Regions from separate parts of the Rhodococcus sp. X156 genome, predicted to be linked through region 2. Evidence: riboswitches for the same ligand, from Rfam matches in the RefSeq annotation. Region 2 holds a riboswitch; each other region holds the start of a gene.
The links. A riboswitch is a leader RNA that binds a small molecule or an ion and turns the genes downstream of it on or off. The one in region 2 is predicted to bind cyclic di-AMP.

Region 1 (9,904 bases), 690 kb from region 2:
CTGCCGGAGGTGCACCTGCTGGTGGACGGCTACAACGTGAGCAAGACCGGGTACCCGCAGCTGACGCTGATCGCCCAGCGCGACCGGCTGGTGCGCTCGCTGGCGCTGCTGGCCGCCCAGACCCGGGCGGAGGTCACCGTGGTGTTCGACGGCGCGGCGGTGGTCTCCGGCGGCGGACACGTGTGGGCGCGCGGGGTGCGGGTGGTCTTCAGCGCCGACGGCGTGATCGCCGACGACGTCATCCGCGAGCTCACCGCCGCCGAGCCGGAGGGCCGGCCGGTGGTGGTGGCCAGCTCCGACCGGGAGGTGGCCGAGTCGGTGCGGGCGATGGGCGCGCACAGCGTCGCCTCGGACGTGCTCCTGGAGCGGCTGGCCCGCTGAGCACGGGTTCTTGTCGGTGCCCGCCCCTAGCGTCCGCGCCGAGGCCGGTCAGGAGCCACCCGACCGCTCGGCGAGATGGAGCAGGACCATGGTGATCGACTGCGACACGTGTGCGGTGCGCGACCTCGCGTGCGGAGACTGCGTGATCTCCGTGCTGCTGGGCCACCCCGGGCTCCCCGCGCCGGCCACGGCCACCACCGGGCTGCCCGCTCGCAGCGCGGTGGAGATCGGGGCCGAGGAGCAGCGGGCCATGGAGGTGCTGGCCGAGGCCGGCATGGTGCCCCGCCTGCGGCTGGTGCCCCAGGATCCGCCGCCGGCGCCGGACCGCCGCGCGGGCTGAGCCGCCTCGTGGGGCAGCGGCGGCTCGCCCTGTCCCCCTAGGGTGGTCGGCATGGCAGACACCGAGCACGAGCCCCTCGAGCCCACTGAGCCTTCCGAGTCCACGGAGCCCGTGGTGGAGGTGACGGAGCCCGCACCCACCGAGCCGACCGCACCCACCGAGCCCGCCGCGCCGGAAGCCCCGGTGCAGCCCGCCGGGGACCGGGAGCTCGATGTCGTCCTGTTCGGAGCCACCGGCTTCGTCGGCAAGCTCGTGGCCCGCTACCTGGCCGAGCACGCCCCGGCGGACCTGCGCGTGGGCCTGGCCGGTCGCTCCCTGCAGCGGCTGGAGTCGGCTCGCGCGGGGCTGGGCCCGGCCGCGCAGAGCTGGCCGCTGGTGGTGGCCGACGCGGCCGACGCCGACGCGGTGGGCCGGGTGGCCCAGGCCGCCCGGGTGGTCGCCACCACGGTGGGGCCCTACGCCAAGTACGGCCTGCCCCTGGTGCGCGCCTGCGCCGCCGCGGGCACCGACTACGTCGACCTCACCGGCGAGGTGCTCTTCGTCCGCGACAGCATGGCCGCCGCCCACGACGTGGCGGCGCGCACCGGTGCCCGCATCGTGCACTCCTGCGGCTTCGACTCCATCCCCTCCGACCTCGGGGTGCTCAGCCTGCACGAGCAGGTCCGCGCGGACGGCGCCGGCGAGCTCACCGACACCACGCTGGTGGTGAAGGCGGCCCGCGGCGGGTTCAGCGGCGGCACCATCGACTCGCTGCGCAACCAGGTGGACGTGGTGCGCACCGACCCGTCCCTGGCCGAGCACGTGGCCGACCCCTACGCGATGAGCCCCGACCGCGCCGCCGAGCCGCAGCTGGGCGAGGAGGCCGACCAGGCCTTCGTGCGCCGCGACCCCGAGGTGGGCGGCTGGACGGCCCCGTTCGTCATGGCGCAGTACAACACCCGGATCGTGCGGCGCAGCAACGCGCTGCAGGGCTGGGCCTACGGCCGCACGCTCCGCTACCGCGAGGTGATCGGCTGCGGCGACTCGGTGGTCTCACCCGGTGCTGCGCTGGCCATCGCCGGCGGCACCTGGGGTGCTGCGGCCGGGCTCATGTTCGGCCCCGCCCGCTGGGTGCTCGACCGGGTGCTGCCCAGCCCCGGCAGCGGCCCGTCCGAGCGAGCGCAGCGCAACGGCTACTTCCGGATGGAGGTGCACACCCGCACCACCACCGGTCGACGCTACGTGTGCACCGTCGCCGCGCAGGGTGATCCCGGTTACGCCGCGACCGCGATGATGATGGGGGAGAGCGCGCTGTGCCTGGCCCTGGACCGCGCGCAGCTGCCTGCAGCGGCGGGCGTGCTCACCCCGGCCAGCGCCATGGGGACCGCCCTGCTCGACAGGTTGCGCCGCGCCGGCATGACCTTCGACGTGGCGAGCCGTTGAGCGACGCCACCCACGTCTCGAAACGGTCACAGTAGACACGGGGGATGTCCATTCCGTAACCTGGCCGAGACCTTCCAGGGGTTAGCGGTCTCAAGAGGATTGCACTGGGGGTCACCGCCGAGTCGACCCGTCGGGGAGTCGAGCCGGGAACCCAGTTCTCCGGGGTGAATCAGCTCGCCGCCGTCACGGGCGACCGCGCTGTAGGGCTGTTTGTGTCCAGTCCGAACCCGTCAGCTAACTCGGTAGGCGGTTAACGGATACAAGGAGACTTCGCCCTGTGGCGTCCCTAGCTCGAGCTCGTACGGCCCGCACACGCACTGTTCGTGGCGTCCTCGCCGCCGGAATGGCCGCGGTGGCCATCGCCACGATGTCGGCCACCCCGGCCAGCGCCGACCCGGTGCTCCCCGACAACGCGACCCAGGCTGAGCAGGAGCTCGCCCGGCTGGGCCACGACGCCGAGGTGGTCAACGAGCAGCTCCTGGGCGCGCAGGTCGACCTGGACGCCAAGCAATCGCAGCGGGTCGACGCCGAGACCCGGCTGGGTTCCGCGCAGGAGAGCCTCCGGGTGGCGCAGTCGGAGCAGGAGCAGTTCCGCGGCACCGTGGACGCCCTCACCTCCGCCTCCTACCAGGGCGCACGCCTGAACAAGCTGTCCGCGCTGATGATCAGCGAGTCGCCGCAGGACCTGCTCGACCAGATGTCGGGCCTGGACGTGCTGGCCGCGGACACCAACGACCGGGTGCAGAAGTTCTCCGCCGCCTCCGCCCAGGCCGCCACCGCCGCCACCGACGCGCGCTCGGCCACTGCCGCCGCCAAGGCCGCCGCCGACGCCGCCGCCCTGGTGCAGGCGGACCTGCGCAAGAAGCAGGACGAGCTGAGCACCCGCGCCACCGCGGTCCGCGCCAAGCTGGCCTCGCTCACCGAGGCCGAGCGGGTGCGCTACGCCGGTGCCATCGTCCCGGCGGGCTTCGTCTCCCCGGTTCCCACCACCCCCGTCACGCCGCCCGCGGAGGCTGCCAGCCAGCCCGCGGCTCCCGCTGCGGCCGTTCGTGGCGGGGCCGTCGCCCCGGCCGCTCCCGCGGTCGCCAGCACCCGGTCCGCCGGTTCGGGTCGCGGCGCCACCGCCCTGCAGGCGGCGATGAGCAAGCTCGGCTCGCCCTACGTATACGGCGCCACCGGCCCCGGCTCCTTCGACTGCTCCGGGCTGACCCAGTGGGCCTTCCGCCAGGCCGGCACCGCCATCCCGCGCACCGCCGCAGCACAGGCCGGCGGCGGCACCCCGGTCTCCCGCGACCAGCTGCAGCCCGGCGACCTGGTGTTCTTCTACAGCCCGGTCTCGCACGTGGGCATCTACGCCGGCGGCGGCAACATGGTGCACGCCCCCACCGAGGGCCAGCCCGTCAAGGTCGCGCCGATGGGCAACATGCCCTACACCGGTGCTCGCCGCTACTGATCACTCCGCTGCACTGATCCGCGCGGGCCACCGGAACGGACACCCCGCCACGACGACGGGGTGTCCTAGGCTGGACCGATGAGCAGTCGTGCGCTGCCGCGCGTCCTGCTGGCGGCGCTCGTGCTCGTCCTGGTGATCACCGCGGCCGTGGTGGCGCTGCGGTCGGACACCCCAACGTCGCGGGACGCGGGAGTGTCCGGGCCCAGCACCACCGGTGCCCCACCGCTGACCGCCACCGCCTCGCAGAACGCAGTGCCGCCCGCGGCGAGCCAGGCCGCGCGCAAGAAGGCGGTGCAACAGCTGCTCGACCAGTGGGCCGTCGCCGTGCGCAGCAACGACTCCGCGCTGCTGGCCACCCTGTTCGACACGGGTGCCGACGTCGGCTTCCCTGCCGCCGAGGCCCGCAGGGCCGCCAACCTCGCCCAGGTGCCGCTGGCCGACTGGGGCTACGACATCACCGAGGAGGCGGTGCCCACCGTCGACCCCGCGGTGACCGCGCGGCTGGGCGCCGACGAGGTCTGGTCGCCACCGGTGGTGCTGCGCTACGCCATCGCCGGGGCGGACGCCGCCAGCACCACCCGCCCGGTGGGCGTGGTGCTGGCCCGCCGCGGACAGGTGTGGCGGCTGGTCAGCGACACCGCCGCCGACCGCTACGGCCGCAGCACCTGGCGCGGGCTGTGGGACTTCGGCCCGGTGATCGCCCGGGTGGTGCCCCAGGGAGTGGTGCTCGGCCACCCCAGCCGCGCCGCCGACCTCGACCTGCTGGCCAAGGAGCTCGGCCCGGCGGTCGCCGCGGTCACCGACTTCTGGGGGCCGGGCTGGCAGCAGCGCGCCGCGGTCTTCCTGCCAGACCACCAGGACGAGCTGCGCGCGCTGGTGGGCCCGGACTTCGCCGAGGGGGAGATTGCCGCAGTCTCCATCGCGGACAACATCGACCGCTCCGCGGGCACCGTCCGTGGCCAGCGAGTGGTGTTCAACCCGGCCACGCTGAGCCGGCTCACCCCGCTGTCGCGCCGGGTGGTGCTGCGCCACGAGCTCACCCACGTGGCCGCGCGGGCCGCCACCAGCGCCCAGGCCCCGGTGTGGCTGGCCGAAGGCTTCGCCGACTACGTCGGCTACCGGGCCAGCGGGGTCTCGCTGTCCGACGGCGCACCCGCCGTGGCCGCGGTGGTGCGCTCGGCGGGCCCACCGGACAGCCTGCCCGTGGACACCCAGTTCGCCACCACCACCAGCGGCGCCAAGGTGGAGCTGGCCTACCAGCTGTCGTGGTCGTTCGCGGTGTTCCTGGCCGCCACCCGGGGCGAGGACGCGCTGCGCGGGGTGTACCTCGCCGTCGCTGCACTACCCGCTCCCTCCACCGCGGAGATCGACGCCGCGGTGCAGCCGGTGCTCGGCGTCTCGCTCGGCGCCCTGCTGGTCGAGTGGGGCCGCTGGCTGCAGCAGGCGCTGGACTAGCCTGCTCAGGATGCGCCGGACACTCGTGGTGACCAACGACTTTCCCCCACGACCGGGCGGCATCCAGTCCTACCTGCACACCTTCGCCCAGCACCTGCCCGCCGACGAGCTGGTGGTCTACGCCCCGTCCTGGCGGGGCGACTCGCACGTGCGCTTCGACGCCGCGCAGCCCTTCGAGGTGGTGCGCCACCCCAGGACGCTGATGCTGCCCACCCCCGACGTGCTGGCTCGGGCTCGCCGGCTGCTGGTGGACCGGCAGTGCTCGGCGGTGTGGTTCGGCGCGGCGGCCCCGCTGGCGCTGCTCGGCCCGGCGCTGCGCTCGGCCGGCGCCGAGCGGGTGCTGGCCAGCACGCACGGCCACGAGGTGGGCTGGTCGATGCTGCCCGCTGCCCGCAGCGCCCTGCGCCGCATCGGCGACAGCGCCGACGTCGTCACCTACGTCAGCCGCTACACCCGCGGGCGCTTCGCCTCGGCGTTCGGTCCCCGCGCCGCGCTGGAGCACCTGCCCTCCGGCGTGGACACCACCGTGTTCCAGCCCGACCCGGCCGCGCGCGCCGAGCTGCGCGCCCGCTACGGGCTGGGGGAGCGCCCGGTGGTGGTGTGCGTGTCCCGGATGGTGCCGCGCAAGGGGCAGGACATGCTGATCCGCGCGCTGCCCCAGATCCAGCGGCAGGTGCCCGGTGCCGCCCTGGTGCTGGTGGGCGGCGGGCCCTACTCCGACACCCTGCACAAGCTGGCCGCCGCCACCGGGGTGGCCCAGGACGTGGTGTTCACCGGGGGAGTGCCCGCCGACGAGCTGGCCGCCCACCACACCTTCGGCGACGTCTTCGCCATGCCCTGCCGCACCCGCGGCGCGGGGCTGGACGTGGAGGGGCTGGGCATCGTGTACCTGGAGGCCTCCGCCTCGGGGCTGCCGGTGGTGGCCGGACGCTCCGGCGGCGCCCCGGAGACGGTGCTGGACGGACAGACCGGGCGGGTGGTGGACGGGCGCGACGTGGACGAGCTGGCCCGCGCCGTCGGCGGACTGCTGGCCGACCCCGACCTCGCCGCGCGGATGGGGGCGGCCGGGCGCACCTGGGCGGCGGAGCACTGGCGCTGGGACCGGCTGTCCCAGCGGCTGCGCACCCTCATCGACGGCTGAGCCCACCGCGCCAGGGCAACAGCGGCCCCGGGACAGGCACAGCACAGCGCCCCCGCGACGTCGGTCGCGGGGGCGCTGTGCTGGCGGCGGGGCGGCCTGGGCTGTCGGCCAGACCGCGGCGAGCTACGTGGTGTAGATGCTCTCGATGTCGGTGGCGAAGGACTTGGCCACCACGTTGCGCTTGAGCTTGAGCGTGGGGGTCAGCTCACCGGTGTCCTCGGTGAAGTCCACCGGCAGGATGCGGAACTTCTTGATGGCCTCGGCGTGGGAGACCGCCTTGTTGGCGTTGGTCACCGCGCCCTCGATGTCGGCCAGCAGCTGCACGTCCTCCACCAGGCTGGCGACGTCGGTGTCCGCGGGCTTGCCGTGGGCCTTGAGCCAGTCGGGGAACGCCTCGGGGTCGATGGTGATGAGCGCACCGATGAACGGCTTCTGGTCGCCGACCACCATGCACTGGCTGATCAGCGGGTGCTGGCGGAGCTTGTCCTCCAGCACGGCGGGTGCCACGTTCTTGCCGCCGGCGGTGACGATCAGCTCCTTCTTGCGGCCGGTGATCGTCAGGTAGCCGTCGGAGTCCAGCGAGCCGAGGTCGCCGGTGCGGAACCAGCCGTCGACGAAGGTGTCCTTGGTGGCCTGCTCGTTGTGCCAGTAGCCGGAGAACACCACGTCCCCGGTCGCCAGGATCTCCTCGTCCTCGGCCACCCGCACCGCGCAGCCGGGGATGGGGCGCCCGACGGTGCCCATCTTCTGGGCGCCCGGGCCGTTGGCGGTGAGGGCCGCGGTGGTCTCGGTGAGCCCGTAGCCCTCGTACACCGGCACGCCCACACCGCTGAAGAAGTGGCCCAGCCGGGCACCCAGCGGTGCGCCACCGACGATGGCGGCGTTGCAGCGCCCGCCGAGGGCGGCCTTGAGCTTGGCGTAGACCAGCTTGTCGAACACGGCGTGGCGGACCGTGAGGGCCAGGCTCGGGCCCCCGGTGTACTGGGCCTCGCTGTAGGCCACCGCGGTGGCGTCGGCGGCCTCGAAGATCTTGCCCTTGAGGCTGCCGCCGGAGTGCGCCTTCTGGCGGGCGGTGTTGTAGACCTTCTCGAACACGCGCGGCACCGAGAGGACGAAGTCGGGCTTGAACACGCCGAGGTCGTTGACCAGGTTCTTCACGTCGGCGGTGTGGCCGAGCACCACGCGCTTCTCGAAGCTGGCCACGGCGATGACCCGGGCGAAGACGTGAGCCAGTGGCAGGAACAGCAGGGTGCGCTGGCCGGGGTGCATCAGCTTGGCGAACACCGAGGTGGCCGAGTCGGACTCCGCGAGCAGGTTGCGGTGGGTGAGGATGCAGCCCTTGGGGCGGCCGGTGGTGCCGGAGGTGTAGATGAGGGTGGCCATGTCGTCGGCGACCACCTCCCGGCGGCGCGCGTGCAGCTCGTCGTCGGTGATGCCGGCGCCGGCCTGGGTGAGGGCCTCCACGGCGGCCGAGCCGGAGCCCTCCAGGACGTGGGCCTCGGTGCCCTCGATCTGCCAGGTGTGCGCGAGGTCGGGGCACTCGGCCTCGATGGTGTTGAGCATCGCGCGGTGCTTGGCGTTCTCGCAGACGATGCCCACGGCGGCGGAGTCGCTGAGGATCCACTGCACCTGGTCGGCGGAGGAGGTCTCGTAGATCGGCACCGTCACCGCGCCGGCGGTCCAGATGGCGAAGTCGATGAGTTCCCACTCGTAGCGGGTGGCCGAGAGCAGTCCCACCCGGTCGCCCTTCTGCACGCCCGAGGCCATCAGTCCCTTGGCCACCGCGGTCACCTGCACCGCGAACTCCGCTGCCGTGACGTCGGTCCACTCGCCACCGACCCGGCGCTGGAACATCACCGTGTCTGGATAGCTCTCAGCGTGGGAGAACACCATCGCGGCCACGCTGGCGCTGTCGTCGACGGAGTAGTTGGAAGGGACGCTGTACTCACGCACGAAGTGCCTCCGGTCAGGTGTGGAGCTGGGCTGCTCAGTCAGGCAAGTGCCTGTTACCTCTGGTCAACCTATCGTGTGGTCAACCTATCGTGTGCGTCTGGCGACTGGCTGGTTCTTGCGCCGGTGTGTGACGCTGTGTGCGTGAGTGCCCTCGACGTGGTGGACGAGACGTTCCTGGCCGTAGCCCCTGCTCAGGTGGCTGCGGCGCTGGCTCCGCGGCAGCGCTGGCGACGCTGGTGGCCCGAGCTGTCGCTGCACCTGCACGACGACCGCGGCCCGGCCGGGCTGCGCTGGCGGGTCAGCGGTGCCGTCGAGGGCAGCATGGAGGTGTGGCTGGAGCCGGTGCTGGACGGCACCGTGCTGCACTACTTCCTGCGGGCGGAGGTGCCCGACGCCGCGCCGGAGGAGATCTTCGCGGCCGCGCAGGCGCGCCGGCGGCGGGCCAAGGCACTGGCCTTCGAGCTCAAGGCCGAGCTGGAGGCGGGGCGAGCAGCAGGTGAGGCGCCCGCGGGCAGCGCCGGCCCGGCCCAGCCGAGCGGTCCCACGCTCGTGGTGAAGCGGTAGCCTCAGCGCCGTGGCCGACAAGACAACTCAGTCCATCGTCATCGACGCGCCACCGGCGCAGGTCATGGCCGTGATCGCCGACTTCGAGGCCTACCCCGAGTGGGCCCAGGCGGTGAAGGTCGTGGAGGTGCTCGAGCGTGGCGACGACGGCCGCGGCTCGCACGTCCGCTTCGAGCTGGACGCCGGCATGGTCAAGGACACCTACGAGCTGACCTACACCTGGGCGCCGGACGGCTGCGCGGTGAGCTGGAAGCTGGTCAAGGGCCAGATGCAGAAGGCGCAGGAGGGGTCCTACACCCTGCGCCCGCGCGGCGAGAGCACCGAGGTGACCTACTCGCTGGCGGTGGACCTCGCCATCCCGATGATCGGCATGTTCAAGCGCAAGGCGGAGAAGGTCATCACCGACACCGCTCTCAAGGAGCTCAAGAAGCGCGTAGAGGGCTGAACCGGCACCGGCCGGTAGGGTCGGGGCTTCTGCTGGGACCTGCGCCGGGTGCCACGTCGCCGGTTGGGGGGAGTCACGTGCGGATACTGCTGTTCACCGGCAAGGGCGGCGTGGGCAAGACGACCCTGGCCGCGGCGAGCGCGGTTCGCCTGGCTGAGTCCGGGCTGAAGGTCCTCGTCGTCTCCAGCGATCCCGCGCACTCCCTGGCCGATGCGCTGGACGTGCCCCTGGGCTCCCAGCCCACCGAGGTGGACGGCGCCCTGGCCGGCATGCAGCTGGACGCGCACGCGCTGCTCGACCAGCAGTGGGTGACGCTGCGCGCCGAGCTGGGTGCCCTGGTGGGCGCGGCGCTGCCCGCCGACACCGGCATGGCGGGCCTGGAGCCGGAGGAGCTGAGCGTGCTGCCCGGCGTGGAGGAGCTGCTCGCGCTGGCCGAGGTGCGCCGCCAGGCCGACAGCGGGAGGTGGGACGTGGTGGTGCTCGACTGCGGGCCCACCGCCGAGACGCTGCGGATGCTGGCCCTGCCCGAGGCGGTGAGCGGCTACCTGGAGCGGGTGTGGCCCCGCCACCGCCGGCTCACCTACGGCGCGTTCGGTGGTCGCGGTGGCGCGCGCGTGGCCCGGCTGGTGGACGCGGTGGAGCGCCTGGAGGAGTCCACCCGCGCGGTGCGCGCCCTGCTGGCCGACCCCGAGCGCACCACCGTCCGGCTGGTGCTCACGCCCGAGCGCGTGGTGCTGGCCGAGACCCGGC
Region 2 (9,904 bases):
CGGCGCCGCGGTCGAGGTAGCCCAGCACCCGCTGCAGCTGCTTGTCGTTGATCAGCGGCGCGGCCAGCACCGCCGGGTCGAACGGGTCGCCGTAGGTGATGGCACCGGCCATCATCTCCGCGCCGGCGAGGAACTCCTCCATCGCGTCGCGGTGCACCAGCGCCCGGCTGTGCGCCACGCAGGCCTGCCCGGACAGCCCCATCGACACGGTGCCCATGGTGGTCATGCCGGCCATGGTGATGTTGGGCGCGTCCGGGAAGACGATGGCGGGGCTCTTGCCGCCCAGCTCCAGCGAGACCCGCTTGAGGGTGCCCGCCGAGGCCCGCAGGATGTGCTGGCCGATGGTCCGGCTGCCGGTGAAGCTGATCTTGTCCACCGCGTCGTGGGTGATCATCGCCTCGCCGACGGTCTCGCCCGGGCCGGTGACCACGTTCAGCACGCCGTCGGGCAGGCCCGCCTCCACCAGCAGCTCCACCATGCGCAGCACGGCGAAGGAGGCGTACTCCGAGGGCTTGAGCACCACCGTGCAGCCGGCGGCGAGCGCCGGGGCCACCTTCTGCGCGTAGAGCAGGAACGGCGCGTTCCACGGCAGGATCGCCGCGACCACGCCGATCGGCTCGCGGAAGGTCATCGCCACGTGGTCGCCACCCTGGTACGCGGGCAGGGTCTGGCCGCCGATCTTGTCGATCCACCCCGCGTGGTGGTCGAACACGTCGGCCGCCACGTCGATGGAGGCGGCGTAGATGCCACCGAAGGACAGCGGCACGCTGTTGTCCAGCGCCAGCAGCCCGGCGAGCTCCTCGCCGTTGGCGCGCAGCAGGTCGGCGTAGCGGTGGATCAGCTTGATCCGCTCGCCCGCCCGCATCCGGGGCCAGGCCCCGTCGTCGAACGCGGTGCGCGCCGCCTGCACGGCCTCCTCCACGTCGGCGGTGGTGGCGACGGCGAACTCGCCGACCGCCTCGCCGGTGGCCGGGTGGTGGTGGGTCCAGGTGGCTCCGTCGGCGGAGTCGCGCCACTGGCCGTTGACCAGGAGCTGGCCGGTCTTGAGCCCGAGCGCGTCGATCCGGGGCTGCATGGTGAGTGTCATGGTGGTGCGGCCTCCTCAGGCGAGGTGTGCGAGGTCGGTGTTGACGAACATCCGCGCAGGATCGCGGTCGGCGAAGTACCCGCCGATGGAGCGCTCGATGTCCTCGGGGGTCCACATCGCACCCGCCGAGGAGAACTTCTGCTCGATGGTCGGCGGCGCCATCAGCGCCACCTTCCCGCCGTAGACCACGAAGACCTGGCCGTTGACGGCCGCGGCGGCGGGCGAGGCCAGGTAGGCCACCAGCGGGGCCACGTTGTCCACCGAGAGCGGGTCGGGCCCGTCGGACGGTGGGGCGTCGAAGACCGCCTCGGTCATCGCGGTGCGGGCCCGCGGGCAGATGGCGTTGGCCCGCACCCCGTAGCGGCTCAGCGCCTTGGCGGCGGTCATGGTCAGGGTGGTGATGCCGGCCTTGGCCGCGCCGTAGTTGGCCTGCCCGGCGGGGCCGAAGAAGGCTGCCTCGGACGAGGTGTTCACCAGCGAGGCGTACACCGGGGCGCCGGCCTGCTTGGACTGCTCGCGCCAGTACGCGCCGGCGTTGCGGGTGAGCAGGAAGTGCCCCCGCAGGTGCACCCGCACCACCAGGTCGAAGTCGGCGTCGCTCATGTTGAACAGCATCTGGTCGCGGGTGACGCCGGCGTTGTTGACCACCACGTGCAACCCGCCGAGGTCCTCCACCGCGGTGCGGACCAGCTCGTCGGCGGTGGTGCGCTCACCCACGTCGCCCTGCACCAGGGCCGCCCGCACGCCGAGCGCCTTGATCTCGTCCACCACGTCGGTGTCGGCCATGTCGTTGACCACCACGTCGGCACCCTGGGTGGCGAGCGCGAGCGCTTCCGCCCGGCCCAGCCCGGCGCCGGCTCCGGTGACCACGGCGACCTTGCCGGCCAGTGGCTTCTCGCTCACCGGCGGCACGCCCGACCGGTCGGACCTGATCTGCGGGCAAAGCTCATCGGTGCTCCTCGAGTCGGCTGGGCGGCGGGACTTTCGACGCTAGAACGTGTTCTCGTCCGGCTCGACAGCACCAAGACGGACGGGCCTCACTCCTCGAGGGCGAGTGCGCTCTTGGGGCAGCGCTCCACGGCCTTGCGCACCCGCGCCTGCAGCTCCTCCGGCGGCTCCGGCTGCAAGATCGTCAGCTGCTCGTCGTCGTCAAGGTCGAAGACCTTGGGCGCCAGGCCGGCACAGACTCCGTTGGCCTCGCACAGGTCGAAGTCGACAGTGACCTTCATCGGAATGCCTCCACTGCGAACGATCGGTGACCGACTCGGCCCGGCCGCCTCGCGAGCAGGCCCTGACCGACACTAGAACCGGTTCTACCGAGAAGCAATGGTCCGCGCTAGTGTCGCAAGAACCTGTTCCAGCCAGGAGGGCCCATGCGGATCAGCTACACCCCCGAGCAGGAGGAGCTGCGGCGTGAGCTGCGCAGCTACTTCGCGCGCCTGATGACCCCGGAGCGCCGCGAGGCGATGAGCTCCACGCAGGGCGAGTACGGCACCGGCGACACCTACAAGGAGATCGTCCGCCAGATGGGCGCCGACGGGTGGCTGGCCCTGGGCTGGCCGACCGAGCACGGCGGGCAGGCCCGCCCGATGATGGACCAGCTGATCTTCACCGACGAGGCGGCGGTGGCCGGGGCGCCGGTGCCGTTCCTGACGGTGAACAGCGTGGCCCCGACGATCATGCGGTACGGCACCGAGGAGCAGAAGGCCTTCTTCCTGCCCCGCATCGCCGCCGGTGAGCTGCACTTCGCCATCGGCTACTCCGAGCCCGAGGCCGGCACCGACCTGGCCTCGCTGCGCACCCGGGCGGTGCGCGACGGCGACGACTACGTGGTCAACGGGCAGAAGATGTGGACCAGCCTCATCCAGTACGCCGACTACGTGTGGCTGGCCTGCCGCACCGATGCCGAGGCACCCAAGCACAAGGGCATCAGCATGCTCATCGTGCCGACCGACGCGCCCGGGTTCTCCTGGACGCCGGTGCACACCATGGCCGGACCCGGCACCAGTGCCACCTACTACGAGGACGTCCGTGTCCCCGTGACCTCCCGGGTCGGGGCGGAGAACGCGGGCTGGCCGCTGGTCACCAACCAGCTGAACCACGAGCGGGTCGCCCTGACCTCCTCCGCCCCGGTGCGCACCGCCCTGCGCGAGGTGCGGGAGTGGGCCCAGCAGACCAAGCTGCCCGACGGCACCCGGGTGATCGACCAGGAGTGGGTGCAGCTGCACCTGGCCCGGGTGCACGCCAAGGCCGACTTCCTCAAGCTGATCAACTGGAAGATCGCCTGGAGCGTGGGCCAGGCCCCCACCCCCGCCGACGCCTCGGCCACCAAGGTCTTCGGCACCGAGCTCGCCACCGAGGCGTACCGGCTGCTGATGGAGGTGCTGGGCAACAGCGCGGTGGTCCGGCACGGCTCGGCCGGGGCCCTGCTGCAGGGCCGCGTCGAACGGATGCACCGCTCCTCGCTGATCCTCACCTTCGGTGGCGGCACCAACGAGGTCCAGCGCGACATCGTGTCCATGCTCGCCCTCGGCCTGCCCGCCGCCAAGCGCTAGGAGCTCGACGTGGACTTCTCCCTGACCGATGCCCAGCAGGACCTCGGCGGCCTGGCTCGCCAGATCCTCACCGACAAGGTGACCCAGGAGCGGCTGCGCGCCGTGGAGACCGGGCCGCGCTGGGACCAGCAGCTGTGGGCCGACCTGGCCACCGCGGGCGTGCTCTCCGCCGCCCTCCCCGAGCAGGTGGGTGGCGGTGGCTTCGGCCTGCTCGAGCAGTGCAGCGTGCTGGTGGAGCTGGGCCGGGCGGTGGCGCCCGTGCCGTACCTGCAGTCGGTGGTGATGGCCGCCGCGGCCATCGCCGAGCTGGGCACGGACAGCCAGCGCGAGCGGTGGGCGGCACCGGCCGCGGCGGGTGAGCTGGTGCTCACCGTGGCGCTGGTGGACGAGCCCGGCACCGGTGGCACCCGGGCACAGCGCAGCGGCGACGGCTGGGTGCTCAACGGCGCCAAGTCCGCGGTGTCCTGGGCGCCGGTGGCCGATGCCGTGCTGGTCGCGGCCGCCACCGACGCCGGCCCGGTGGTGCTGCTGGTGCGCAGCGACGATCCCGGCGTGCAGGTGCAGGACCAGCAGCTGGTGGACGGGGGCAGCGCCGGCCTGGTGGAGCTGACCGACGTGCGCCTGGACGCCGACCGGGTCCTCGGCACCGACGGCGAGGCGGCACTGACCTGGCTGGTGGACCGCGGCACCGTCGGGATCTGTGCGCTGCAGCTGGGCGTCACCGAGCGGGCGCTGGAGCTGACCGCGGAGTACGCCAGGGAGCGGGTGCAGTTCGGCCGTCCCATCGGCAGCTTCCAGGCAGTGGCCCAGCGCCTGGCGGACGCCTACATCGACGTGGAAGCCATCCGGCTCACGCTCTGGCAGGCGGCGTGGCGGCTGGCGGAGGACCTGCCCAGCACCGCGGAGGTGGCCACCGCCAAGTTCTGGGCTGCCGACGCCGGGCACCGGGTGAGCCACACCGCGGTGCACGTGCACGGCGGCGTGGGGATCGACACCGACCACGCCCTGCACCGGTACTTCACCGCGGCCAAGCGCAACGAGTTCGAGCTGGGGGCGGCGACGGCGCAGCTGCTGCGCCTGGGCGCCACCCTGGCCGCGGAGCCCGCCTAGCCACCGCCCTCCGGCCGTCCACGCAGACAGCACAGGACCCCGCACACCGTTGCCGGTGGCGGTGGCGGGGTCCTGTGCTGGTTCAGCTGGCTCAGCCGAGGCCGAGCCGGGTGAGCAGGATCAGGCGAGGGTCAGGGTCTGGCCCGCGAAGATCATGTTCGGGTTGCTGATCTTGCCCTTGTTGATGCTGAACAGCGCCTGGTAGCCGCCGCTCACACCCTGGGTGGAGGCGATGGACGACAGGGTGTCGCCCGACTTCACCGTGTAGGTCTTGCCGCTGGACTTGGCTGCCTTCGCCTTGGTGGTGGCCTTGGCGGAGCTGGCCTTGGGGGCCTGCGCCTTGGCAGCCGAGGCCTTGGGCGCCTGTGCCTTGGCGGTGCTGGCCTTGGGGGCCTGCGCCTTGGCAGCCGAAGCCTTGGGCGCCTGTGCCTTGGCGGTGCTGGCCTTGGGGGCCTGCGCCTTGGCAGCCGAGGCCTTGGGCGCCTGCGCCTTCTGCGTGGTCGCAGCCTTGGGGGCCTGCGCCTTGGGGGCTGACTTGGTGGTGGCCTTCGCGGTGGAGCTGCTGGCGGAGGCGTTGCCCGAACCGAGGTTCTTGCCGCACACCGGCCACGCACCCTTGCCCTGGCCGGCGAGCACGCGCTCGGCGACCGCGATCTGCTCGGACTTGGAGGCGTTGTGGGCCGAGCCCGAGCCGCCGAAGGCCTTCCAGGTGCTCGGGGTGAACTGCAGGCCACCGGAGAAGCCGTTGCCCGAGTTGATGGACCAGTTGCCGGTGCTCTCGCACTGCGCGACCGCGTCCCAGTCGTTGCCGGCGGCGGAGGCCGGCGAGGCGAAGATCGCCATCGGGGCACCGACGACGAGGCCGGCGATGACGACCTTGGCGGCGTTGCGGGCGCCGGTGGAGTGCTTGGAGGCGGTGGTGGTCTTGCGAGTCATATGGGTAGATCCTCTCCCTGCGCCTGCGGAGTCAGCTGTCGGGTTCGGGCTGAGAGGTTGCCCGGCCACCAGGTCCACGAGCTGGGCCTGCTGGCTTCACCCCAAGGTCAGAGCCGCTGATCAGCGGTTCCGGCCGGCATCCCGGGTGTGCCCCTGGATGTGGGTCCTCCGTCCCTGTCCCTGGTTAGATCGGAGGTTCCGGATGCCCGCGGGACAGGATTGAGCGCGGCGGGCCCGGTGTCGGCCGGTTGTTCCCGGCCACAAACGAACGTACGGACCGAGCACGGGTGCGTCGAGGCCCCGCAGCGCCAAGGTCTCGGGTAGGTAACGCCTCCCCGGCGACCCGCGACGTCACCGTTTCCGCAGGTCAGCCGGCATGTCCGCAAAACGGGACGCTTTTGTCAGCAGCCCGGGATCGGTGACTCGGATCACAGGCTGGACCCCCGAAATCGGCCCCGGAAAGCGGCCTGCGTCACGCCCTGAGAGGCGACAAGTCCCAGGTCACAGGCAGTTTTCCTGGTCCACGACACCACCTGGTGATGCCCCGGTGGCAACGGGGCGGCGGGGATCGCTGCTGTACTGCGACCACGACCCCGGGTAGAGGCGACCGGCACCCAGCCCGCTGAGCTCCAGAGCCAGCAGGCTGTGGCAGGCGGTCACTCCCGAGCCGCAGTAGGCGGTCACCGGCGCACCCGCCCCCACGCCCGCCGCGGTGAAGCGACGGCGCAGCTCGGCCGCCGGGAGGAAGGTGCCGTCCTCGGCCAGCGTGGCCTGGGTGGGCAGGTTCTTCGCCCCGGGGACGTGGCCGGCCCGGGCGTCCACCGGCTCCTGCTCGCCGCGGTAGCGCTCGGGGGCCCGGGCGTCGAGCACCACGCCGGCGCCACCGCCCGCCTGCGCCACCACCTCGTCCAGGTCCGCCAGCCGCTCCCGCGGCCAGGGCCGGGCGGTGAAGGTGGTGGGCGCGCGGCGGACGGGCGCCGTCTCCAGCGGACCCCGGTAGGCCGCCAGCCCGCCGTCGAGCAGCGCAGCCTCGTGGCCGGTGGCCCGCAGCAGCCACACCAGGCGGGCAGCGCTGCGCCCCCCGGCGTCGTCGTAGGCCACGACCGTGTCGTCGTCGCCGATGCCCAGCCGGCCCAGCTCGGCGGCGAACACCTCGGGGTCGGGCAGCGGGTGGCGGCCCCGCTCCGGGCTCGGCGGGGCGGCCAGGCACCGGTCGAGGTCGACGAACACCGCCCCCGGCAGGTGGCCCGCCTCGTGGGCGGCGCGGCCGGAGCGGCCGTCGAGGTACCACCGCACGTCGGCGAGCACGACGTCGGTGCGGTGGGCGTCCCACCAGGCGGGGCTGACGACGGGGGCGATCATCCCGTCACCCTAGAAGCCCCACCCGGTGGGAAGCGCTCAGCCAAGGCTCGTCAGCGCAGCGTGTCCAGCCGCGACACCGTCGCGTCGAACTCGCCCACCAGGTCGGCCATCACCTCGGCCACCGGCCTGATCTCGTTCATCCGGCCCACGATCTGCCCGATCGGCATGGAGACCACCCCGGGGTCGGTGGAGCGAGCGATGCGCTGGTGCGCCTCCCCCACCAGGACGTTCTGCAGCGGCATGGGCAGCGGGGAGGGGGCACCCTCGGCGCTCCACGCCTCGGTCCAGCGGGTCTTGAGCAGCCGGGCGGGCTTGCCCGAGTAGCTGCGCATCCGCACGGTGTCGCTGGAGGTGGCCGCCAGCAGCGCCCGCTGCATCGTGGAGGGCCCACCGTCGTCGGCGGGCATCTCACCGAGCTTGTACTCCGCGGTGGTCAGCCAGTAGGAGCCCATCCAGACCCCGGAGGCACCCAGCGCTAGCGCGGCGGCGACCTGCCGGCCGGAGCCGATGCCGCCGGCCGCCAGCACCGAGGCGCGGTCGCCGATGGCGTCCACGATCTCCGGGAGCAGCACCATGGAGGCGATCTCCCCGGTGTGCCCGCCGGCCTCGTAGCCCTGGGCGATGACGATGTCCACGCCGTTGTCCACGTGCCGCACCGCGTGCTCGGCCTTGCCGGCCAGCGCCGCCACCGGCACGCCCTTCTCGTGCGCCAGGTCGATGACGTCCTTGGGCGGGGACCCCAGCGCGTTGGCGATCAGCTTGATCGGGTGGCGCAGCGCCACGTCGACGTGCGAGCGGGCGATGGAGTGCAGCCAGCCCAGCACCCCTTCGTTGCGCTCCTCGTCCTCGTCCAGCGGCGGGACGCCGAGCTCGTCCAGCGTGCGGTTCACGAAGGCCCGGTGCTCGTCGGGGATGAGCTTCTGCAGGTCCATGGACGCGGCTTCCTGCGGAATCTTCGCCGGCATCACGATGTCCACCCCGTAGGGCTTGCCGTCGGTGTTCTCGTCCATCCAGGTCAGCACCGCGTCGAGCTCCTCGGCGTCGTTGAACCGCACGCAGCCGAGCACCCCCAGACCGCCGGCGCGGCTGATGGCCGCGGCGACGTGCTCGGACGGGGTGAAGCCGAAGATCGGGTGCTCTATGCCGAACTGTTCGCTGAGCGCGGTGCGCACAGGTCCTCCTCAGGTCGTTGCTCGGCGTGCTGCCGAGCCCACTTGTAGTCCGCCTTGCCGGTGGACAGGCGCTCAATCTCCTCGACCAGCCAGAGGCTGCGCGGGGCCTTGTAGCCGGCGAGCTGACCACGGACGTGGCGGTCCAGGTCGTCGAACGCCGGAGAGGTGCCGGGGCGGGGCTGGACGAGGGCGGCCACCCGCTGGCCCCACGTCTCGTCGGGCACGCCGATCACCAGTGCGTCGAACACGTCGGGGTGGCCCTTGAGCGCACCCTCCACCTCCTCGGGGAACACCTTCTCACCACCGGTGTTCACGCAGGTGTTGCCGCGGCCGAGCAGGGTCATGGTGCCGTCGGCCTCGATGCGCGCCAGGTCCCCGGGGACGGCGTAGCGCTTGCCGTCCACCTCGGTGAAGAGCGTGGCGGTCTTCTCCGGGTCCTTGTAGTAGCCCATCGGGATGTAGCCGCCCCGGGCGAGCCGGCCGATCTCGCCGGAGCCGGGCTCCACCTGCTTCCCCTCGTCGTTGACGACGATGGCGTTGGGGATGAGCTTGACGCGGGGGCCCTCGGTCCACTTCTCCGAGTCCTTGGTCAGCATGCCGATCCCGCTGAAGCCGGTCTCGGAGGAGCCGACGGCGTCGGTGATGACCACGTTGGGCAGCGCGTCCAGGTACTGGTCCTTGACGGTGGGCGAGAACAGCGCCGCGCTGCTGGAGATGGCGAACACCGACGAGGCGTCGTAGTCACCGCGCAGGTACTCCTCGATCATCGGGCGGGCCATGGCGTCACCGATGAGCACCACCACGTTCACCTTGTGCTGGGCGATGGAGTGCCAGATGGCGACCGGGTCGAACTTGGGCACCAGCACCACGGTGTCGCCGGCGAAGAGCGCCTGCATCGCCGCCCACTGGGCGTTGCCGTGAATCAGCGGAGCCAGGCACAGCCGGGTCATGCCGCCGGAGGCCTCCCCCTCGCGGGCCTGGGCCCACTCGTCGGCCATCGCCTCGCCGGTGACGAAGCTGACGCCGCCGCCGAGCACCCGCCAGACGTCCTCGTGCCGCCACATCACGCCCTTGGGCGGACCGGTGGTGCCACCGGTGTAGAGGATGTAGAGGTCGTCGGAGCTGCGCTCGCCGAAGTCGCGCTCCGCGGACTCCCCGGCCATCGCAGCCTCGAAGTCGGTGCCCGCCGCGGCGCCGTCGGCGTTGTCCAGCACCAGCACGTGCTGCAGCGTCGGGGTCTCCGGGCGCACCGCGGCCACCTTGTCGGCGAACTCCCGCTCGGTGAGCAGCGCGACCATGTCGGAGTTCTGCACCACGTAGCGCAGCTCCTGCTCGCCGTAGCGGTAGTTCACGTTGATGATCACGCCGCGCAGCTTGTAGACCGCCATCATCCAGATGATGGCCTCCACCCGGTTGTGGGTGTAGAGCCCGACGTGCGAGCCGGTGCCGACACCGTGCGCGGCGAGGTGGTGCGCCAGGCGGTTGGCGCGCTCCTCGAGCTCGCGGTAGCTGACGACGATGTCCTCGCAGGCCAGGGCCTTGCGGTCCGGAAACAGGTCGACCGCGTGTTCGAACAGGTCCGCTATGTTGTAGGCCACATTTTCAAACTAGAACCTGTTACTGTTCGGCGCAATAGCAGACCGCGTTCCCACCGCCAGGAGGCCCACCGTGACTTCGACCGA
Region 3 (9,904 bases), 110 kb from region 2:
GCGGCGCCGGCGGCGGCGGAGTCCATGTCCTGGCGCGTCACGCTGGTCGGCGTCGCCCGCGGCTCGGTGGGGCTGATCTCGCCCATCGGGCTGCCGCCGCGGAGCACCGCGCTCACCTGGCTGGGCAGCTCCACCGTCTGGTCGTCCACCGGCAGCAGCAGACCCGCCCGCAGCAGCTGTTGCACCGGGCGATCCGCTGGTGTTCCCGGTGCGGCGTCGCGGGTGCGGCCGAAGGGGGCGCCCTTGGCCAAGGTGGTCAGCAGCCCGAGCCGGGCGGCGTCGAGCTCGGCGAGCATGGCGGGGACGTCGGCGTCAACCAGTGCGGCGGACGGGCGACCCACCTGGCCGGCGCGCGGCAGCACCTCCCGCATGGCCGGGGCCACCCGGATGCCGTCGAGCTGCTTGTCCGGTCCCCACACCAGGGCCTGGGCACGCAGCCGCTCCAGCGCGGCGTTGACCTTGGTGGCAGGCACGGAGCTGCCGAGCAGCTCGCGGACGTCGGCCACCGACACCGGCTCGGCGTCGGCCTGGGCCAGCACCATGGCCTCCAGCACCGCCAGCTCGAACGCGGTGAGCTCGTCTGCGGCGCGAACCACCGAGGCGCGCAGGCCCGCCCGGTTGGCGAGCACCTGGGAGTCGGCAGGCGGCGGCACGGCAAGGTCCGGCCGCAGCTCCAGCAGGGTGCTCAGCTGCTGGTCGGACTGGCGGCTCAACCAGGCGGCGAGGCTCCGTGGGTCAGACATCACTGCCTACGGTAGTGACCTGCCCTGTACGGCAGTGGCAGCGCACTGTCAGAATGTCCGTGTGGCGAAAGCAGATGGCAAGAAGAGCAAGCGCTGGGTCGACCCGTCGTGGCCGAAGGTCCCGGAGGGTGAGCACGCCGTGAGCGAGCTGGCCTCGACTGTCGCGGGTGGGCTCTCGCCCTTCGGCGACACCGAGTTCCCGCTGCCCGCGGACCAGCTTCCCTACGTGCACCCGACGACGGTCATCAACCGCTAGGGAGCCGTCCCACCTGGGAGGCACCACCCACGCGGCCGGCGTCGGTCGGCGCAGGACGACCGGCTCCGCCCGCGTCCGAGCAGACGAGGTCCTCCGATGAGCAAGCCCGAGCTGACCCACGTCGACGCGGCGGGCCAGGCCCGCATGGTCGACGTGACCGGCAAGGACGCCACGGCCCGCACCGCGGTGGCCACCGGCACCTTCCGCACCACGGCTGAGGTGGTCGAGCTGCTGCGCCGGGACGGGCTGCCCAAGGGCGACGCCCTGGCCACGGCGCGCATCGCCGGCATCATGGCCGCCAAGCGCACCCCCGACCTGGTTCCGCTGTGCCATCCCATCGCGCTGTCCGGGGTGGTGGTGGACCTGCAGCTGGGGGAGGCCGACGTCGCCGTCACCGCCACCGTCCGCACCACCGACCGCACCGGGGTGGAGATGGAGGCCCTCACCGCCGTGGCGGTGGCCGGGCTGACCCTGCACGACATGGTCAAGGCGGTGGACCCCGCCGCCACCATGGACGGCGTGCGCGTGGAGACCAAGGACGGCGGCAAGACCGGCCACTGGAGCCGGCCGTGAGCCGCGCCGTGGTGGTGGTGGCCTCCACCCGGGCCGCCGGCGGGGTCTACCCAGACCGCACCGGACCGATCATCGTGGACTGGCTGCGCGAGCACGGCCACCAGGTGGACGAGCCCGTGGTGGTTGCCGACGGCGAGCCGGTGGCCCAGGCCCTGCGGACTGCCCTCGCCGCTGCCCCCGGCCTCGTCCTCACCACCGGTGGCACCGGCATCAGCCCCACCGACGCGACTCCCGAGCTCACCCGCGCGCTGCTCGACTACGAGGTGCCCGGGCTGGCCGACGCCGTCCGGGCCGCGGGCTCGGACGCAGTGCCCACGGCGATCCTCTCCCGCGGCGTGGCCGGGGTGGCCGGCCGCACCCTGGTGGTGAACCTGCCCGGCTCCACCGGCGGCGTCCGGGACGGGCTCGCGGTGCTGGAGCCGGTGCTCGACCACGCGCTGGACCAGCTGGCGGGGGGCGACCACCGGTGACGGCACACGTGGCGCGGGCGCTGGTGACCGAGGACGAGCTGAGCCTGGCCGAGCACGAGGCGCTGGTGGCCGAGCAGGCCGCCGGTGCGGTGGTGAGCTTCGCCGGGGTGGTCCGCGACCACGACGGGGGCCGCACCGTCACCGCGCTGGAGTACTCCGCGCACCCCACGGCGGGTGCGCTGGTGGCCGAGGTGGCCGCTGATGTCGCGGCGCGGGTGCCGGGGGTGCGGGCGGTGGCGGTGAGCCACCGGGTCGGTCCACTGGGCATCGGCGACGTCGCGCTGGCGTGCGCGGTCTCGGCCGACCACCGGGCCGAGGCGTTCCAGGTCTGCGCGCTGCTGGTGGACGAGGTCAAGGCGCGCATCCCGGTGTGGAAGCGCCAGGTGTTCCCGGACGGCACCGACGAGTGGGTCGGCTGCGCCTGAGCGCGACGGCCTGGCCCCACAACCTGGTGGCGCAGCAGAAGACCCCGGCACCGTGGAGGCTGCCGGGGTCTTCTGCTGTGGTGCTGTGGATCAGCCCAGGTGGAGGACCTGGCCGGGGTAGATCACGTTGACGTTGCTGATGGTGCCCTTGTTCAGCTGGAAGATGGCCTGGTAGCCACCGGAGATGCCCTGCGAGCGGGCGATGCCGGACAGCGTGTCACCGGACTTGACCGTGTAGGTGCCGGCCGAGGAGGTCGCCGCCTTGGTCGTGGTCTTGGTGGTGGCCTTGGTCGCGACCTTGGGGGCGGCAGCCTTCGGAGCAGCAGCCTTGGGGGCGACAGCCTTAGGAGCAGCCTTCGGGGCGGCAGCCTTGGGAGCAGCGGCCTTGGGAGCAGCAGCCTTGGGAGCCGACTTGGTGGACGCCTGCGGGGCGCTGGCACCGGCGGTGGCCGACGCGTTGCCCGAGCCGGTCAGCACCTTGCCGCAGACGGGCCAGGCACCCTTGCCCTGGCCGGCGAGGACGCGCTCGGCGATGGCGATCTGCTGGGCCTTGCTGGCCTGGTTGGCCTGCGGGGCGTAGGCGTGGCCGCCGAAGGCCTTCCAGGTGCTGGCGGTGAACTGCAGGCCGCCGTAGAAGCCGTTGCCGTTGGCGATGGACCAGTTGCCGGTGCTCTCGCACTGGGCGACTGCATCCCACTGGCTGGCGGAGGCCGCCGAGGCGGGCGCGGCCAGCACGGTGAGGGGGGCGCCGACGACCATGCCGGTCAGAGCGACCTTGGCGACGGTGCGGCTGGTGGTGGTGGGCTTGCGGTGACGGCCTTGGGTACGGGACATCTGGGTGGATCCTCTCCATACGCGCCTGCGAAGTCAGCTGTCGGGTTCGGGCTGAGAGGTAGCCCGGCTTCCCCACCCGTGGCTCGAGTGGTTTCGCTTCACCCCAAGGACCTAGGCAGCAGATCTGCGCCTCGGCCCGTCGTTCGGCTGCCCGAACGTGGGTCCTCCGTCCCTGCTCCTGATGGTTCTCGAGGTAACCGGTTCCCACGGAGCAGGGTTTGGCGCGGCGGACCGGTTCGGCCGGGGCTGTTCCGGCCAGGGGGAACGGTACGTGCGGCACAGGCTGCCGTCACCTCGTCCACTGTGGCCGATTTGTTACCTGTAACGCCCCTGCCACAGTTGACGATCCCGGCATAACCCCAGGTCAGGGCACTGACGCGTCTGTTCGTTGCGGACTCGTTATCCCGCCGTGATGTGACCGAGATCACGTTGGCCAGACGTTTATCTGACTGTTATCCGCCCGCGAAAGGTGGCAGCACGTCGACGGTGCCGCCGGGGGGCAGCGGCCGCTCGCGGTCGCGGACGGCGACCTCGTCGAGCAGGAACGAGCAACGCTTGAGCACCTCGACCAGGGGCGGGTGTCGCTCCGCGAGGACGGCCAGCAGCGTGCTGAGCGTGGCGCTGGCCGGCGCGCTCACGATCTCGGTGGGGGTGCCCGCCGCGGCCCGCGCCGCGGCGAAGTAGCGCACCTCCAGCTCGATGGCGGGTGCGCTGGTCGTCGGGCTGGTGCTCTCCGGAGAGGTGCTCACGAGTCAGCCCCCGATCGCGCTCATCGGGCGGGTGGGCTGCAGGAAGCCGGGGTCGTTGATCCCGTGACCCGGCAGCTTGGCCCACATGGCGTCCTGCCAGCGCTGCGCGATCGCGTCGTCACCGGCGTCGGAGCGCAGCAGGTCGCGCAGGTCGGTCTCGCCGGTGGAGAACAGGCAGCTGCGGACCTGGCCGTCGGCGGTGAGCCGGGTGCGGTCGCAGTCACCGCAGAAGGGTCGAGTGACCGAGGCGATGACGCCGACCGTCGCGGGTCCGCCGTCGACCAGCCAGCGCTCGGCGGGCGCGGCTCCGCGCGCCTCGCTGTCGGGAGTGAGCGCGTAGGCGGTGCGCAGCGAGGCCAGGATCTCCTCGGCGGTGACCATCTCGCTGCGCTCCCAGCCGTGCTGGGCGTCCAGCGGCATCTGCTCGATGATCCGCAGCTCGTAGCCGTGCTCCAGGCAGAACTGCAGCAGCTCGGGCGCGTGGTCGTCGTTGATGCCCCGCATCAGCACCGCGTTCACCTTCACCGGCGTCAGCCCGGCGTCGGCCGCGGCCCGCATCCCGGCGAGGACGTCGGCCAGCCGGTCGCGGCGGGTGATCTGGTGGAACAGCTCGGGGCGGACGGTGTCCAGCGAGACGTTCACCCGGTCCAGGCCCGCGGCGCGCAGGGCCTTGGCCTTGCGGACCAGGCCGAGCCCGTTGGTGGTCAGCGAGATCTCCGGCCGCGGACGCAGCGCGGCGGCGTCGGCGATGATCCCGGCGAGGTCGCCGCGCAGCAGCGGCTCGCCGCCGGTGAAGCGCAGCTCGCGCACGCCCAGGTCGGTGACGGCGATGCGGATCAGCCGGGCCAGCTCCGCGCGGGTGAGCAGATCGGAGGTGGGCAGCCAGTCCAGGCCCTCGGCCGGCATGCAGTAGGTGCACCGCAGGTTGCAGCGGTCGGTGAGCGAGATCCGCAGGTCCGTGGCGACCCGGCCGTGGGAGTCCAGCAGGGCCGAGGTCTGCGGGCGCGCCGGGTCGCGTGGCGGGGTGACGCCACCGCGGCCCGGCACGGGCAGGCCAAGTGAGACAACGGTCATGCGGCCAGCCTATCGAGGCCGGCGAGGGGCAGCAGAAGGACAAAGGGGCCCGCGCAGGGGCTGCCATGGATGGCTGTTCCGCGCGTGCGGGTATAGCGTGCGATTCATGCCGCAGCTGAGGATTAGTGAAGCGGCGGCAGTGCTCGCCGTCAGTGACGACACCGTGCGTCGCTGGGTGGACTCCGGGGCGCTCAGCGCGCAGCGCGACACCGCCGGACGCATGGTCGTCGATGGGGCGGAGCTGGCCGCCCACGCCACCGCGCACGCCACCACCACCACTGATCCGTCCGGGGTGGGGAGGTCGGCGCGCAACCGCTTCGTCGGGCTGGTGACCCGGGTGGTGGCCGACGAGGTGATGGCTCAGGTGGAGATGCAGTGTGGGCCGCACCGCGTGGTCTCGCTGATGAGCAGCGAGGCGGTGCGCGAGCTCGGCCTGGAGCCCGGCCGGGTGGCCGTCGCGGTGGTCAAGGCGACGACGGTGATCGTGGAGACCCCCGAGGGGCAGCAGTGACGGTGCGCCGGCGGCGGGGTCTGCGCCACGCGGTGCCCGCCGGGCTGGCGGTGCTGGCGGTCTCCGCTGCCACCGGGTGCAGCACCGGCGCCGACGGTCCGGGCACGCTCACCGTCTTCGCCGCGGCCTCCCTGCAGCCGGCCTTCACCCAGCTGGCCGCCGCCTTCGAGCAGGCCCACCCCGGCACCCGGGTCAGCTACAGCTTCGCCGGCTCCTCCGCGCTGGCCACCCAGATCGACCAGGGGGCGCCCGCCGACGTGTTCGCCTCGGCCGACGAGACGACGATGCAGCGAGTGGTCGACGCCGGGCTGGTGACGGGCGCGCCCACCACCTTCGCCACCAACTCGCTGCAGATCGCCGTCGCCCCGGGCAACCCGCGCGGAGTCACCGGGCTGGCCGACCTGGCTCGCCCGGGCACCGCCGTGGTGCTCTGCGCCGTGCAGGTTCCGTGCGGGACCGCCGCCACGAAGGCCGCCGGCGCCGCGGGCGTGCGCCTCGCCCCGGTGAGCGAGGAGTCGTCCGTGACCGACGTGCTGAACAAGGTGGTGGTGGGGGAGGCCGACGCCGGGCTGGTCTACCGCAGCGACGTCACCACCACGGGAGACCGCGCCAGCGGGGTCGACTTCGCCGAGAGCAGCGCGGCGGTCAACCGCTACCCCGCGGCCGTCCTCACCGGCGCCAAGGACCCCGCGCTGGCCGAGGACTTCCTCACCCTGCTCACCAGCGAGCAGGGCCGGACCGTGCTGGCCCAGGCCGGCCTCGCCGCGCCGTGAACGTCCTCCGTCCGGGGCGGACCTTCTCGGGCGTGCCGCGCTGGGTCTTCGTCCCCGCGGTGATCGGCGCGCTGTTCGTGCTGCTGCCACTGGTGAGCATGGTCGCCACGGTGCGCTGGAGCGAGCTGCCGTCCCTGGTCACCTCGCCGTCGGCGCTGGCCGCGCTGGGGCTGAGCCTGCGCACCTCCGCCGCCGCCACCGTGCTCTGCGTGCTGCTGGGCGTGCCAATGGCCCTGGTGCTCGCTCGCGTGCAGCTGCCGGGCCTGCGGGTGCTGCGGGCGCTGGTGCTGCTGCCGCTGGTGCTGCCCCCGGTGGTCGGCGGCATCGCGCTGCTGTACACCTTCGGGCGCAGGGGCCTGCTCGGGCAGCACCTGGACGCGCTGGGACTGCAGATCGCCTTCTCCACCACTGCGGTGGTGCTGGCGCAGACCTTCGTGGCGCTGCCGTTCCTGGTGCTGAGCCTGGAGGGCACCCTGCGCACCGCGGGGCAGCGCTACGAGGCGGCCGCGGCCACCCTGGGCGCGCGTCCGGCGACGGTGCTGCGCCGGGTGACGCTGCCGCTGGTGCTGCCCGGCCTGGTCTCCGGTGCGGTGCTCTCCTTCGCCCGTGCGCTCGGCGAGTTCGGCGCCACCCTCACCTTCGCCGGCAGCCTGGAGGGCGTCACCCGCACCCTGCCGCTGGAGATCTACCTGCAGCGCGAGACCGACGCCGACGCCGCCGTCGCGCTGTCGCTGGTGCTGGTGGTGGTCGCCGTCCTGGTGGTGGTGGCCGCGCGCGGCCGGGCCGGCTCGGGCGCGCTGTGACCGGCGGGCCGGTGCGCACCGGTGCGCTGGCGGTGCGTGCGCAGGTCGCCGCGCGCGGCGTGGAGCTCGAGCTGGAGGTGGGCGCCGGTGAGGTGGTGGCGGTGCTCGGGCCCAACGGCGCAGGCAAGTCCACCCTGCTGTCGGTGGTGGCCGGGCTGCTGCACCCTGACGAGGGGAGGGTGAGCCTGGACGGGCGGGTGCTGCTGGACACCGGCACGGGGACCCGGGTGCCACCGCACCGGCGCGGGGTCGCGCTGCTGGCCCAGGACCCGCTGCTGTTCCCGCACCTGAGCGTGGCCGACAACGTCGCGTTCGGTCCCCGCAGCGCCGGGCAGGGACGCCGCGCGGCCGCCACCGTCGCGGCGCGCTGGTTGGCGGAGGTCGGGGCCACCGAGCTGGCGGGGCGTCGGCCGGCGGCGCTGTCGGGTGGGCAGGCGCAGCGGGTGGCGGTGGCCCGGGCGCTGGCGGCTGAGCCCGCGCTGCTGCTGCTGGACGAGCCGATGGCGGCGCTGGACGTGGGCGCGGCGCCGGCCATGCGCTCGGTGCTGCGCCGGGTGCTGCGCGAGGAGGGCGGACGCAGCGCGCTGCTGGTCACCCACGACGTGCTCGACGCCCTGGTGCTCGCCGACCGGGTGGTGGTGGTCGAGGGCGGTCAGGTGGTGGAGGCCGGTCCGGCGGCACAGGTGCTCAGCCGTCCCCGCAGCTCCTTCGCGGCCCGCATCGCCGGGCTGAACCTGCTGCTGGGCACCGTGACCGAGCGCGGGCTGCGCACCGCCAGCGGCACCGCCCTGGCCGGTGTGCTGGACGAGGACTGCCGCCCGGGGCAGGCCGCGGTGGCCGTGTTCGACCCGCTGGCCGTGGCCGTGCACGTGCAGCCACCCGGTGGCAGCCCGCGCAACGCCGTTCCGGTGCGCGTGACGGCGGTGGAGCCACGGGGTCAGCTGGTGCGGGTGCGCGCGGTGCAGGACGGCGGCGAGGTGCTGCTGGCCGACGTCACCACGGCATCGGTGGCCGAGCTGGACCTGGTGCCCGGGCACCGCGCCTACTTCGTGGTCAAGGCAGCCGAGGTCCGGGTGCACCTGCGCTGATCTGCCCAGGACCGGTCGTGGTGGGTCAGACTGGGACGGTGAGCACCGAACCGAGCGCCAGCGACCCCGAGGCCAGCAAGGACGCCGCCGCCGCCTGGACCTACCTGATGGACATGGACGGCGTGCTGGTGCACGAGGACACCATCGTCCCCGGCGCCGACGTGTTCCTCTCCGAGCTGCAGGCCGCCGGCAACCCGTTCCTGGTGCTCACCAACAACTCCATCCGCACCCCGCGCGACCTGCGCGCCCGGCTGCTGGTCACCGGGCTGGACGTGCCCGAGGAGTCGATCTGGACCTCGGCCCTGGCCACCGCGACGTTCCTGGACTCCCAGCGTCCCGGGGGCAGCGCCTACGTGGTGGGGGAGTCCGGCCTGACCACCGCGCTGCACGACGTCGGCTACGTCCTCACCGACCGCGACCCCGACTACGTGGTGCTGGGCGAGACCCGTACCTACTCCTTCGAGGCCATCACCACCGCCATCCGGCTGGTGGAGCGTGGCGCCCGGTTCATCGCCACCAACCCCGACGCCACCGGCCCCTCGCGGGAGGGCTCGCTGCCCGCCACCGGGGCGGTGGCGGCGCTGATCACCCGTGCCACCGGCCACGAGCCGTACTACGTCGGCAAGCCCAACCCGCTGATGATGCGCAGCGGGTTGCGCAGGCTGGGCGCGCACTCGGCGAACACCCTGATGATCGGCGACCGGATGGACACCGACATCGTCTCCGGCCTGGAGGCGGGGCTGCAGACCATCCTGGTGATGACCGGGATCTCCACCGTCGCCAGCGTGGAGCGCTTCCCCTACCGGCCCACGCTGGTGCTGGACTCCGTGGCGGACCTGGTCGGCCACACCGCCCGCCCCTTCGGCTGAGCGGGGCTCACCTGCGTGGCGCCGCCACTGTGTCTATCGGCGTGGCGCCGCCACTGTGCTCACCTGCGTGGCGCCGCCACGATGTCCTTGCCGAGCGGGGTCAGCGAGATCGGGATCATCTTCAGGTTGGCCACGGCCAGCGGGATGCCGATGATGGTGAGCGCCATCGCGATGGCGCTGAGCACGTGCCCGATGGCGAGCCACCAACCGGCGAAGACGAACCAGATGACGTTGCCGACGGCCGAGCCGACGCCCGCGGTCGGCTTTCGCACCACGTCACTGCCGAAGGGCCACAGCGCGTAGCCGGCGATGCGGAACGAGGCGATGCCGAACGGGATGGTCACGATGAGCACGCAGCAGATCGCTCCCGCCAGGACGTAGCCCAGGGCCAGCCAGATCCCACCGAACACGAGCCAGATGATGTTGAGCAGCAGCCTCATGCCACCAGAGTAGGCGGATGTCCGTTCTTCCCTCCTTCTTCCCCTTTGCCGCACCGTGCTGTACGGTTGGTGCAGCAGCCCACCTAGCGGCTGCCCGAGAGCGCGTCACGCGCCCGGTTCTTGCTCCGCGGGACATCCCCAAGCAGTAGGAAAGTCACAGACCGTCTCCACAAGTGTGTCGAGACGGCCAGCTCGAGAGGAACAACAGTGCCTGAATCAGATCTCGGTCCCTGGGACGACTGACCCAGAACCACCAGCAACCACGAGAACGCCCCGGCCACACGGCCGGGGCGTTC

Region 1: another riboswitch for cyclic di-AMP. It lies ahead of ELX43_RS18185 (NlpC/P60 family protein); the one in region 2 lies ahead of ELX43_RS18135 (transglycosylase family protein).
Region 3: another riboswitch for cyclic di-AMP. It lies ahead of ELX43_RS02585 (transglycosylase family protein); the one in region 2 lies ahead of ELX43_RS18135 (transglycosylase family protein).

What each region holds. Positions count from the first base shown of each region.
Region 1 covers NZ_CP034766.1:1,116,326-1,126,229, forward strand. Annotated here, with positions in the region: gene ELX43_RS05345 (NYN domain-containing protein) at 1-381, shown strand, start outside; gene ELX43_RS05350 (hypothetical protein) at 470-721, shown strand; gene ELX43_RS05355 (saccharopine dehydrogenase NADP-binding domain-containing protein) at 773-2,143, shown strand; cyclic di-AMP (ydaO/yuaA leader) riboswitch at 2,249-2,407, shown strand; gene ELX43_RS18185 (NlpC/P60 family protein) at 2,487-3,596, shown strand; gene ELX43_RS05365 (hypothetical protein) at 3,675-5,051, shown strand; gene ELX43_RS05370 (glycosyltransferase family 4 protein) at 5,062-6,192, shown strand; gene ELX43_RS05375 (long-chain fatty acid--CoA ligase) at 6,316-8,145, opposite strand; gene ELX43_RS05380 (polyketide cyclase / dehydrase and lipid transport) at 8,287-8,709, shown strand; gene ELX43_RS05385 (SRPBCC family protein) at 8,720-9,154, shown strand; gene ELX43_RS05390 (ArsA family ATPase) at 9,232-9,904, shown strand, end outside.
Region 2 covers NZ_CP034766.1:422,167-432,070, reverse strand. Annotated here, with positions in the region: gene ELX43_RS02050 (aldehyde dehydrogenase family protein) at 1-1,087, opposite strand, end outside; gene ELX43_RS02045 (3-oxoacyl-ACP reductase) at 1,103-1,990, opposite strand; gene ELX43_RS02040 (ferredoxin) at 2,125-2,316, opposite strand; gene ELX43_RS02035 (acyl-CoA dehydrogenase family protein) at 2,461-3,642, shown strand; gene ELX43_RS02030 (acyl-CoA dehydrogenase family protein) at 3,652-4,752, shown strand; gene ELX43_RS18135 (transglycosylase family protein) at 4,873-5,688, opposite strand; cyclic di-AMP (ydaO/yuaA leader) riboswitch at 5,695-5,893, opposite strand; gene ELX43_RS02020 (sulfurtransferase) at 6,190-7,050, opposite strand; gene ELX43_RS02015 (nitronate monooxygenase family protein) at 7,101-8,222, opposite strand; gene ELX43_RS02010 (acyl-CoA synthetase) at 8,189-9,820, opposite strand; gene ELX43_RS02005 (crotonase/enoyl-CoA hydratase family protein) at 9,891-9,904, shown strand, end outside.
Region 3 covers NZ_CP034766.1:536,941-546,844, forward strand. Annotated here, with positions in the region: gene ELX43_RS02560 (helicase C-terminal domain-containing protein) at 1-743, opposite strand, end outside; gene ELX43_RS02565 (hypothetical protein) at 805-999, shown strand; gene moaC (cyclic pyranopterin monophosphate synthase MoaC) at 1,096-1,572, shown strand; gene ELX43_RS02575 (MogA/MoaB family molybdenum cofactor biosynthesis protein) at 1,584-2,042, shown strand; gene ELX43_RS02580 (molybdenum cofactor biosynthesis protein MoaE) at 2,039-2,467, shown strand; gene ELX43_RS02585 (transglycosylase family protein) at 2,558-3,301, opposite strand; cyclic di-AMP (ydaO/yuaA leader) riboswitch at 3,308-3,498, opposite strand; gene ELX43_RS02590 (MoaD/ThiS family protein) at 3,754-4,050, opposite strand; gene moaA (GTP 3',8-cyclase MoaA) at 4,054-5,124, opposite strand; gene ELX43_RS02600 (TOBE domain-containing protein) at 5,231-5,635, shown strand; gene modA (molybdate ABC transporter substrate-binding protein) at 5,632-6,408, shown strand; gene ELX43_RS02610 (ABC transporter permease) at 6,405-7,211, shown strand; gene ELX43_RS02615 (ATP-binding cassette domain-containing protein) at 7,223-8,299, shown strand; gene ELX43_RS02620 (HAD-IIA family hydrolase) at 8,407-9,168, shown strand; gene ELX43_RS02625 (YccF domain-containing protein) at 9,228-9,608, opposite strand.